Linked DNA regions of Corallococcus sp. EGB. The protein of the gene in region 1 interacts with the protein of each later gene in a pairwise test. Links are inferred from orthologs where the notes say so. Each region holds a gene or a part of one and is shown on either strand. Other genes may lie near its edges.

The links. Proteins that work in one complex are often made in the same cells at the same time.
Region 2: the proteins of rlmB (region 1) and KYK13_RS18190 interact in binary tests that used the Escherichia coli proteins (3 or more experiments, as listed by UniProt). The link is inferred for Corallococcus sp. EGB from one-to-one orthologs.

Annotation. Positions count from the first base shown.
Region 1 is NZ_CP079946.1:5,890,080-5,894,966, reverse strand. What follows is about bases 972-3,805. They hold rlmB (23S rRNA (guanosine(2251)-2'-O)-methyltransferase RlmB), read left to right. Parts: upstream 972-1,905; coding sequence 1,906-2,706; downstream 2,707-3,805. Other genes in these bases: tuf (elongation factor Tu), read left to right, coding at 3,269-3,805; KYK13_RS24210 (hypothetical protein), read left to right, coding at 1,454-1,900; KYK13_RS24215 (RimK family alpha-L-glutamate ligase), read left to right, coding at 972-1,388. Outside these bases: adventurous gliding motility lipoprotein CglB, read left to right, coding at 1-335; more of KYK13_RS24215, read left to right, coding at 414-971; more of tuf, read left to right, coding at 3,806-4,459; rpmG (50S ribosomal protein L33), read left to right, coding at 4,554-4,718. UniProt on the Escherichia coli protein: Specifically methylates the ribose of guanosine 2251 in 23S rRNA.
Region 2 is NZ_CP079946.1:4,308,381-4,312,914, reverse strand. The notes cover bases 1,654-4,534. They hold KYK13_RS18190 (NAD(P)H-hydrate dehydratase), read right to left. Parts: upstream 3,920-4,534; coding sequence 2,387-3,919; downstream 1,654-2,386. Other genes in these bases: KYK13_RS18180 (pyridoxine 5'-phosphate synthase), read right to left, coding at 4,324-4,534; KYK13_RS18185 (holo-ACP synthase), read right to left, coding at 3,934-4,308; tsaE (tRNA (adenosine(37)-N6)-threonylcarbamoyltransferase complex ATPase subunit type 1 TsaE), read right to left, coding at 1,902-2,399; KYK13_RS18200 (class II glutamine amidotransferase), read left to right, coding at 1,654-1,897. Also shown: hutI (imidazolonepropionase), read left to right, coding at 1-940; more of KYK13_RS18200, read left to right, coding at 1,028-1,653. UniProt on the Escherichia coli protein: Bifunctional enzyme that catalyzes the epimerization of the S- and R-forms of NAD(P)HX and the dehydration of the S-form of NAD(P)HX at the expense of ADP, which is converted to AMP.

The DNA of each region.
Region 1 (4,887 bases):
GCGACTTCGCCACCGGCACGTGCAACCGTGCCTTCTACCAGGCGGGCAACCGAGAGGAACTGGCGGCGGCCCTGAAGTCGATCAGCGAGGCGATCCAGCCGGGCGAGCCGTGCTTCACCCAGCTCGAACCGAGCCAGCTGCCCTCCGATGAGAAGCTCATCGTCGTCTACATCGACGGCGAGCGCACGCTCGCGGGCCCCGACACCTGGTCGCTGGACCTGTCGAACCCTGACAGGCTGGGCGTGCGGTTCACGGGCAGTTCCTGCGCGAAGCTGGAGGCGTCGCGCCCGGAAGATCCCGTCAAGGTCGAAGTGCGCGCCATCCGCCAGCTCTAGGCGGCAGGCAGGCGGAGGTGGCTTTACGCGGGAGGGGGCGGGGATTATAGGGTCCTCGCCGAGCCGGTCGCCTCCGCCATGAAAATCACTGTCCTCTCGCGCTCCGCATCCATCTCGTCCACGCGGCGGATCGTCGAGGCAGGGCGAGCGAGGGGACACCGGGTCCGCGTGCTCAACCCGCTCCGGGTGCAGATGCATCTGGACGGGGGCAGCCAGGCGACCCTCTTCTACGACCGCAAGAAGCTCACGCCCACCGACGTCGTCATCCCGCGCATCGCCCTGTCCATCAGCACCTACGGGCTCGCGGTGGTGAACCAGTTCGGCCTGGCGCGCGTCCCCCTGGTGAACCACGCCCAGGCCATCGCGCAGTCGCGCAACAAGATGCGCGCGCTCCAGCTCCTGTCCGCCCACGGCATCGACATCCCCGCCACGGTGATGGCCCGGGACGCCGCCCACCTCAAGGAGATGGTCGGGCTCGTGGGCGGAGTCCCCGTGCTGGTGAAGCTCCTCCAGGGCCAGGAGAAGCACGGCGTGATGGTCTGCGAAAGCCTCCAGTCGCTGGAGGCCGCGCTCGAGGCGGTGCTCGGCCTGGGGCACAACCTCGTCATGCAGGAGTACGTGCGGAGCACCGGCCAGGACGTGCGCGTCCTCGTGGTGGGCGGCGAGGCCATCGCCGGGGTGCTGCGCAAGCCGCGTCCCGGCCGTCTCTCGCACACGCTCAACCGGGGCGCCCGGCTGGAGGCCCTGCCGCTGTCCCCCAGCCATCGCGACATGGCGGAGAAGGTCGCCCGGCTCGTGGGCCTGGAGGTGGCCGCGGTGGACATCCTGGACGTCCAGGGGCACCCCAAGGTCTTCGAGGTGAACAGCTCGCCCGCGCTCCTGGAGATGGAGGCCGCGACGGGGATGGACCTGGCCACGCCCATCATCCAGCGGGCGGAGGCCCTCGTCGCCGGCGCCGCCCCCGTCTGGACCGCCGCCCTGGAGACGCCCCAGTCCCTGCCTCCGCCACCGGGGCGCAAGGGCACCGTGAAGGTGAGCGCGCCGCGGAGTTAGAAGAGAAAGCGCTCCCCGAGCGTCCGAAGCCCCGGTATACGAACGCCGCCTTCCTGGAGACACCCATGCCCAGCTCCCGCCGCCTCACGACCCTGGCCCCCCTGCTGCTGACGCTCGTCGGCGCGCCGGTGCTGGCCCAGGACGTGGACCCCGCCACCCTCTACGAAGTCACCACCGAGGGGACGTCGACGCAGGTGAAGGCGGGAGGGCAGGGCACGTTCATGCTCGCCATCAAGTCGAAGCCCGGCGCCCACGTCTCCGACGAAGCCCCGCTGAAGCTGGAGCTGAAGGGCACGCAGCTGACGCCCGCCCAGAAGACGCTGACGCGTGACCAGTCCGTGGCGAAGAAGGCCGCCGGCCAGCAGTTCGTGGATCCGCGCTTCGAGGTCCCCTTCACCGCGATGTCCGCCGGCAAGGGCACGCTGGACGCCACGCTGACCTTCTTCATCTGCACGGAGAAGATCTGCGCCCGTCAGAAGAAGTCCTTCTCGCTGCCCGTGGAGGTCCAGTAGTCCCCATGCGCGAGCGCTCCTCGAAGCCTTCTGGGGGTGAACGCGGCGGCCACGAAGCCCCGCGTTACGTCCATGGTGTCAACCCCGTGCTGGAAGCCCTGCGTGCCCACCCCGACGCGGTGGAGCGCCTCTTCATCGTCGACGGGCAGGTCGGCGCCAAGGCCGCGGGCGAGCTGCTCAGCCGCGCGCGCGACGCGGGCGTCCGGGTGGAGAAGGTCGGCCGCGAGCGGCTGGCCGCGATGGCGGATGGCGGCGTGCACCAGGGCGTGGTCGCCGAGCTGCGCGGCTTCCAGTACGTCGAGCTGGAGGACGTGCTCGACGCCGCGAAGGCCAAGGGGCAGCCCGCGCTCGTCGTCGTGCTGGACGGCATCCAGGATCCGCACAACCTGGGCGCCATCATCCGCTCGGCCCACGCGCTCGGGGCCCACGGCGTCGTCTTCGCCAAGGACCGGGCCGTGCAGGTGACGGGCACGGTGGCCAAGGCCTCCGCGGGCGCCGTCGAGTACTGCCCCATCGCGCGCGTCACCAACATCTCCCGCGCCCTGGAGGAGCTGAAGGAAGCGGGCCTCTGGGTCGCGGCCGCGGACGTGGAGGGCTCCGAGCCCCTGTGGAGCGCCCGTCTGGACGGGCCCCTGGCGCTGGTGGTGGGCGCCGAGGGGGCGGGCGTGAGGGAGGGCGTCCTCAAGCACTGCGACTTCCGCCTCCGGATTCCCATGGGAGGTCAGGTCGGTTCATTGAATGCGTCGGTTTCCGCCGCGATTCTGCTATACGAAGTCGCACGTCAGCGGGGCCGTCCTTCCCGCTGAAACCCCGGATCAATCTCCTTGACTTGGAGAGTGGGGGCTTCTAAAAGGTCGCGCCTCTCAAGTCGCTGCCGGGTGGTTGACGGTCCGCCCGGGATGAGGTAGGGCGGGGCAGTTGCTGGATGGATGCCGGTGTAGCTCAGTCGGTAGAGCAACTGATTTGTAATCAGTAGGTCGCGGGTTCAAATCCCGCCGCCGGCCAGGTAGGACGGGCCGCGGATAAGGGCCCGGGACGCAGCAAGATGGTGTAGAGAGCAGCGCGCAGGACCACAAGCGAATATCTGGAGAGATGCCCGAGCGGCCAAAGGGAGCAGACTGTAAATCTGCCGGCTCTACGCCTACGGTGGTTCGAATCCACCTCTCTCCACTCGGCAATGCGGGAATAGCTCAGTTGGTAGAGCGTCAGCCTTCCAAGCTGAATGTCGTGGGTTCGAATCCCATTTCCCGCTCCAACCGTTGTAGTGCATCGCCAAGCCCTGATAGCTCAGTTGGCAGAGCGCATCCTTGGTAAGGATGAGGTCACCAGTTCAATCCTGGTTCAGGGCTCCATTTTTCGAGGAGTGTCATGTCCAAGGAAAAGTTCGATCGCAGCCTGCCCCACGTGAACATCGGAACGATTGGGCACGTGGACCACGGCAAGACGTCGCTGACGGCGGCCATCACGAAGGTGCTGGCGAAGACGGGCGGCGCCACGTTCCTGGCGTACGACCAGATTGACAAGGCGCCGGAAGAGCGCGAGCGCGGCATCACCATCTCCACGGCGCACGTGGAGTACAAGACGAAGAACCGGCACTACGCGCACGTCGACTGCCCGGGGCACGCCGACTACGTGAAGAACATGATTACGGGCGCGGCGCAGATGGACGGCGCCATCCTGGTGGTGTCGGCGGCGGACGGCCCGATGCCGCAGACGCGCGAGCACATCCTGCTGGCGCGGCAGGTGGGCGTGCCCTACATCGTGGTCTTCCTGAACAAGGTGGACCTGCTGGACGACCCCGAGCTGCGCGAGCTCGTGGAGATGGAGGTGCGCGACCTGCTGAAGAAGTACGAGTTCCCGGGCGACACCATCCCCATCGTCCCCGGCTCCGCGGTGAAGGCGCTGGAGGGTGACACCAGCGACATCGGCGAGCCGGCCATCCTGAAGCTGATGGAGGCGGTGGACAGCTACATCCCGACGCCGCAGCGCGCGACGGACAAGCCCTTCCTGATGCCGGTGGAAGACGTCTTCTCCATCGCCGGCCGCGGGACGGTGGCGACGGGCCGCGTGGAGCGTGGCGTCATCAAGGTGGGCGAGGAAGTGGAGGTCGTCGGTCTGCGCGCGACGCAGAAGACGGTGGTGACGGGCGTGGAGATGTTCCGCAAGCTGCTGGACGAGGGCCGGGCGGGCGACAACATCGGCGCGCTGGTGCGTGGCCTCAAGCGCGAGGACATGGAGCGCGGCCAGGTGCTGGCGAAGCCGGGGAGCATCACGCCGCACACGAAGTTCAAGGCGCAGATTTACGTGCTGTCGAAGGAAGAGGGCGGCCGCCACACCCCGTTCTTCAAGGGGTACCGTCCGCAGTTCTACTTCCGCACCACGGACGTGACGGGCACGGTGAAGCTGCCGGACAACGTCGAGATGGTCATGCCGGGCGACAACATCGCCATCGAGGTGGAGCTCATCACCCCGGTCGCGATGGAGAAGGAGCTCCGGTTCGCCGTCCGCGAGGGTGGCCGTACGGTGGGCGCCGGCGTCGTTGCGGAGATCATCGCCTGATCGGCCTCCCGCCGACCAGCTACCACGGGCACTGAGTTGCGGAGGGGAGGGCTGCTTCTGTAGCCTTCCCTTCTCGCATCTGGTGAGATAAGCCATGCCGAAGGGTAATCGTTCCATCATCTCGCTCGAGTGCACCACGTGCAAGGAGCGGAACTACACGACCACGAAGAACAAGCGGAAGAGCCAGGACAAGCTCGAGCTGAGCAAGTTCTGTCCTCGTTGCCGCAAGCACACGGACCACAAAGAAGGCAAGGTCTAGGTCGTCTGGTTCATTGAAGGTTTAGGCCAGTAGCTCCAACGGTAGAGCAGCGGTCTCCAAATCCGCGTGTTGGGGGTTCGAATCCCTCCTGGCCTGCCAGCTTCAGTACAGGGACCCCCGGTACCGAGCGGTGCCGGGGGTCCCTGTATTTTCGCAGTCCCGCTTCCGC
Region 2 (4,534 bases), 1.6 Mb from region 1 along the record:
CGGCGGCATCGTCAACACGGTGAGCGCCACGCGCGCCGCGAGCGAGGAGGAGCTGGCACGGCTCGCCCTGCCCCGCCTGGAGCGGCTGCTCGCGCAGGGCGTGACGACCGCCGAGGTGAAGAGCGGCTACGGCCTGTCGCTGGCGGACGAGCTCAAGATGCTGCGCACGGTGCGCCGGCTGGGCGGGATGTCGCCGCTGGAGCTCGTGCCCACGCTGCTGTGCGCGCACGCGGTGCCCGCCGAATACAAGGACCGCCGCGCCGAGTACCTGGACCTCTGCATCAACGAGATCCTCCCCGCCGTCGCGCGCGAGGGCCTGGCGCGCTTCTGCGACGTCTTCACGGAGGACAGCGCCTTCACCGTGGACGAGTCACGCCGGCTGCTCACCGCCGCGAAGGCGCTGGGACTCACGCCGCGGCTCCACGCGGATCAGCTCACCGCGTGCGGTGCGTCCGCCCTGGCCGCGGAGGTGGGCGCCGCCAGCGCGGACCACCTGGAGCAGGTGACGGACGAGGGCATCCGCGCGCTCGCCGCCGCGAACGTCACCGCCGTGCTCGTGCCCACCTCCACCCTCTTCCTGCGCATGCGCCCCTACGCGCCCGGCCGGAAGCTGCGCGATGCGGGCGTCAATATTGCTTTGGGTTCAAACGTGAATCCGGGCTCCTCCATGACGGAGAACCTGGCGTTGGTGCTGGGGCTCGCCTGCCTGGAGAACGGCCTGTCGGCCGCGGAGGCCTACTGGGCCGCCACGCGAGGCGCCGCGCAATGCTTGGGGTTGCAACGGCAGGGACGTCTGGCCGTGGGTGACGCAGGCGACCTGGTGCTGTTCGCCTGTAGCAGCTACCGGCACCTGCCTTATCATCTGGGTGTCAGTCACGCGCGAGTGGTGGTGAAGGGTGGACGTGTGGTGTTTCGCGCGCGAATGAATCACTGCCCCTGAGTGGGTGCCGCTGAACAGCTGGCATCAGACAAGGGGGCAAGAGGAACTTCCGTCGTGGGCCGGCCGTTGTAGAGATCAGCTGCCACCATGTGCCGATTATTTGGTTTCAGGAGTGCTGTTCCCGCTGCTGTCCACACCGCCCTGGTCACGGAGAGGAATTCCCTCCTCATCCAGTCGCGTGAGCACAAGGACGGCTGGGGTATCGCTTCATACGGAGTGGATGCCTCGCCGCTCGTCGCACATGGCGTGGGTCCCGCGCACAGCGACCCCGACTTCGAGCGTGTATCGAGCCAGGTCTCCGCGCGGACCGTCGTGGCGCACATCCGCCTGGCGAGCGTGGGGGCGGTGGAGCTGCGCAACTCCCACCCGTTCCACTACGGCCGCTGGTCCTTCGTGCACAACGGCACGCTGCGCGAGTTCGCGAAGCACAAGGCCGCCGTGGAAGCGCTCATCCACCCGGAGCTGCGCGTCAACATCAAGGGCACCACGGACAGCGAGCGCTGCTTCTATTTGTTCCTGTCGCGGCTGTCGGCGCGCGGGCCACTCGACGGCACGGTGAGCGTGGAGGCGCTGGCGCAGGCGCTCTCGGAGACGATGACGCTGGTGTCCACGCTGACGGACGTGCCGGGAAGCCGCGAGCCGAAGGACCGCTCCGCGATGAACTTCCTCGTCACGGACGGCGAGGCGATGGTGGCCACGCGCCGCAACCGCACGCTCTTCATCTCCTCCGGCATCAGCGGCTGCCCGGAAGCGCTGCGCGGACAGAGCACGCGCGTGCCGCTGCAGCAGTTCCTCGTCGCCAGCGAGTCGCTGTGCGGCGGGCCGCACTGGGTGCCCGTGGATGAAGAGGACGTGGTGGGCGTGGACTCGCGGCTCGTGTTCCACCGCTGGAAGGTGCAGACGCTGGCGGACGGCGTGCTGAACCCGCGGCAGGCAGCGCATCACGCCGCGGGCTGAGGGCTCAGCCCAGCCACGCGTCGAGCAAGGCAGCGGGACGCGCGCCGAAGGCCTCCACGTCGAGGCTCCGCGCGTCCTCACCCTCATGGCGGAGCGTGACGCGCAGGAAGTCGCGTGGCGCGGCCTGGGGGATGCGGTCCAGCCACTCCACCAGCATCGCGTGGTCGCCGCCCACCAGGTCCAGGAGCCCGGTGGCGTACAGCTCGTCGTAGTCCGTCAGGCGGTACAGGTCCGCGTGGTACAGCGGGATGCGGCCCGCATATGGGTACACGATGGCGAACGTGGGGCTGGCCACCTCGGACTGCGCGACGCCCGCCCCTTCCGCCACGCCGCGAACCAGGTGCGTCTTGCCCGCGCCCAGGTCGCCAATCAGCCCCACGAAGTCCCCCGGCTGGAGCAGCTGCCCCAGCTTCACGCCCAGCCGGTGCGTCTCCTCCGGAGACGGAGACACGAGCCGCCGCGAGCGCGTGGGCTGCTGCTCCGCGCCGCTCACCGCTCCCACCGCGTCCAGACGTGGCCCAGGCCCGGCAGCAGGTCCGTGGCGATGAGCCCCATCAGCCCGCGCTGCCGGGCCATCAGGTCGCCCGCGAGCCCGTGCGCGTAGACGGCCGTCCACGCGGCCTTGGGCAGCGGGATGCCCTGCGCGAGCAGCGCGCCGCACACGCCCGACAGCACGTCACCCGTGCCGCCGGTGGCCATGCCCGCGTTGCCCGTGGGGTTGATGAACACGCGCCCGCCCGCCTCCGCGATGAGCGTGCGCGAGCCCTTGAGCACCACCGTCACGTTGAGCGACGTGGCGAGGTTGAGCGCCACGCCCACGCGGTGCGCCTGCACGTCCTTCGTCGTCCGGCCCCACAGCCGCGCCATCTCTCCAGGGTGCGGCGTGAGCAGCACGGGCCCCCTGGCCTGCCGCAGCACCTTGAGGTCCTCCGCGACGGCGTTGAGCGCGTCCGCGTCCAGCACCGCGGGCACCTCCACCGCGGCCAGCAGGTCGCCAATCAGCGCGCCCGTCTCCGGCCCTCGGGGGATGCCCGGCCCCATCACCAGCGCGTCCTTGCCCTCCAGCGCGGACTTGAGGGCCTCCAGGTCGCCCTTCCCCAGCGGGCCCTCACCGGGCAGCGGAATGCCCATGATCTCCGGTGAGTGCGCCATCACCCACGTCAGCGCCTCCGGACGCGTTGCCACCGTGACGAGCCCCGCTCCGCTGCGCAGCGCGGCCAGGGCGACCATCGCCGCGGCGCCCGTCTTGCCCGGGCTGCCCGCCACCACCAGCACATGGCCGTAGGTGCCCTTGTGCGAATCCGCGCGGCGCTTGGGCAGGGCCTCGCGGGCATCCTTCTCCTCCACGCGGAACAGCTCCGCGCCGGACACCGCGCGCGAGGACTCGCCCCCCAGCCCGATATCCACCCGCCGCACGTCGCCGCACAGCGACGCGCCGGGCTCCAGCTCATGCGCGGGCTTCACGAAGCCGAAGGCCACCGTGACGTCCGCCTCCACGCACGGAGAGAAGGGCTCCGCCGTGTCGCTCTGGAGGCCGGACGGCACGTCCGCGGCCACCACCTTCGCCCCCGCGCGCCGCCACCGCGCCACGGTGCCAATGGCATCCGCGAACGCCCCCTCCGGCGCGCGCTTCAGGCCCGTGCCGAAGAGGGCATCCACCACCACGTCGCCCGGGCCCGCCTCCGGCAGCGCCTCGAAGGCGCGGGGCGACTCACCGAAGCCCTCCAGCGCCTGGAGGTTGCGCTTCGCCTCCGGGGTGAGCTTGCCGGTGTCCCCCACCAGCGCCACCACCACCCGAGCCCCGCCCTCCAACAGGAAGCGCGCGGCGACCAGGCCATCCCCGCCGTTGTTGCCGGGGCCGCAGAGCACCGTGAAGCGCCCGCCCGGGCCCGCGACGCTCCGGGCGGCCTCCGCGAGCGCGCGGCCCGCGTTCTCCATCAACAACCCGGACGGCATCCCGTGCTGGTCCTGGGCGGCCTTCTCGGCCTCTCGCATCTGGTTGGCGGTGAGCACGCGCTGCATGGGTTCCACCCTCCCTACTTCGTCTGGAGCACCACCGTGGCCGCGGCCACGCCGGCATCATGGGTGAGCGCGAGCATCGCGTCCCACCCCCGCGCTTCCATCACCTCACGGGCCACGCCGGAGAGCACGAAGCGCGGCGGACCGCCCTCGCGCACCACCTCCATGTCCCGCCACTTCACGCCCGGAGGCACGCCCATCGCCTTCACCAGCGCCTCCTTCGCCGCGAACCTCGCCGCGTACGCGCTGGCCGCGTCGTGGCGGGGGGCGCAGTACGCCCGCTCGCCGTCCGTGTACACGCGCTTCAGGAACGCCTCCGCGCGCGGACCTTCGAGGATGCGCTGGATGCGCTCGATGGAGCAGAGGTCCAACCCCAGTCCGACGATGGGCATACGGGCCTCGTCGCCTCATCCCGGGTCGCGCATCAGCTCGAGCATCTCGCGCACCGCGCGCTCGAAGCCCACCAGCACCGCGCGCGCCACGATGGAGTGACCGATGTTCAGCTCGTCGATCTCCTGGATGCGCGCGATGGCCTGCACGTTGTCGTAGTTGAGCCCGTGGCCCGCGGCCACGCCCATGCCCAGCTTGGCGCTCGCCTTGGCCGCGTCCACGATCCGC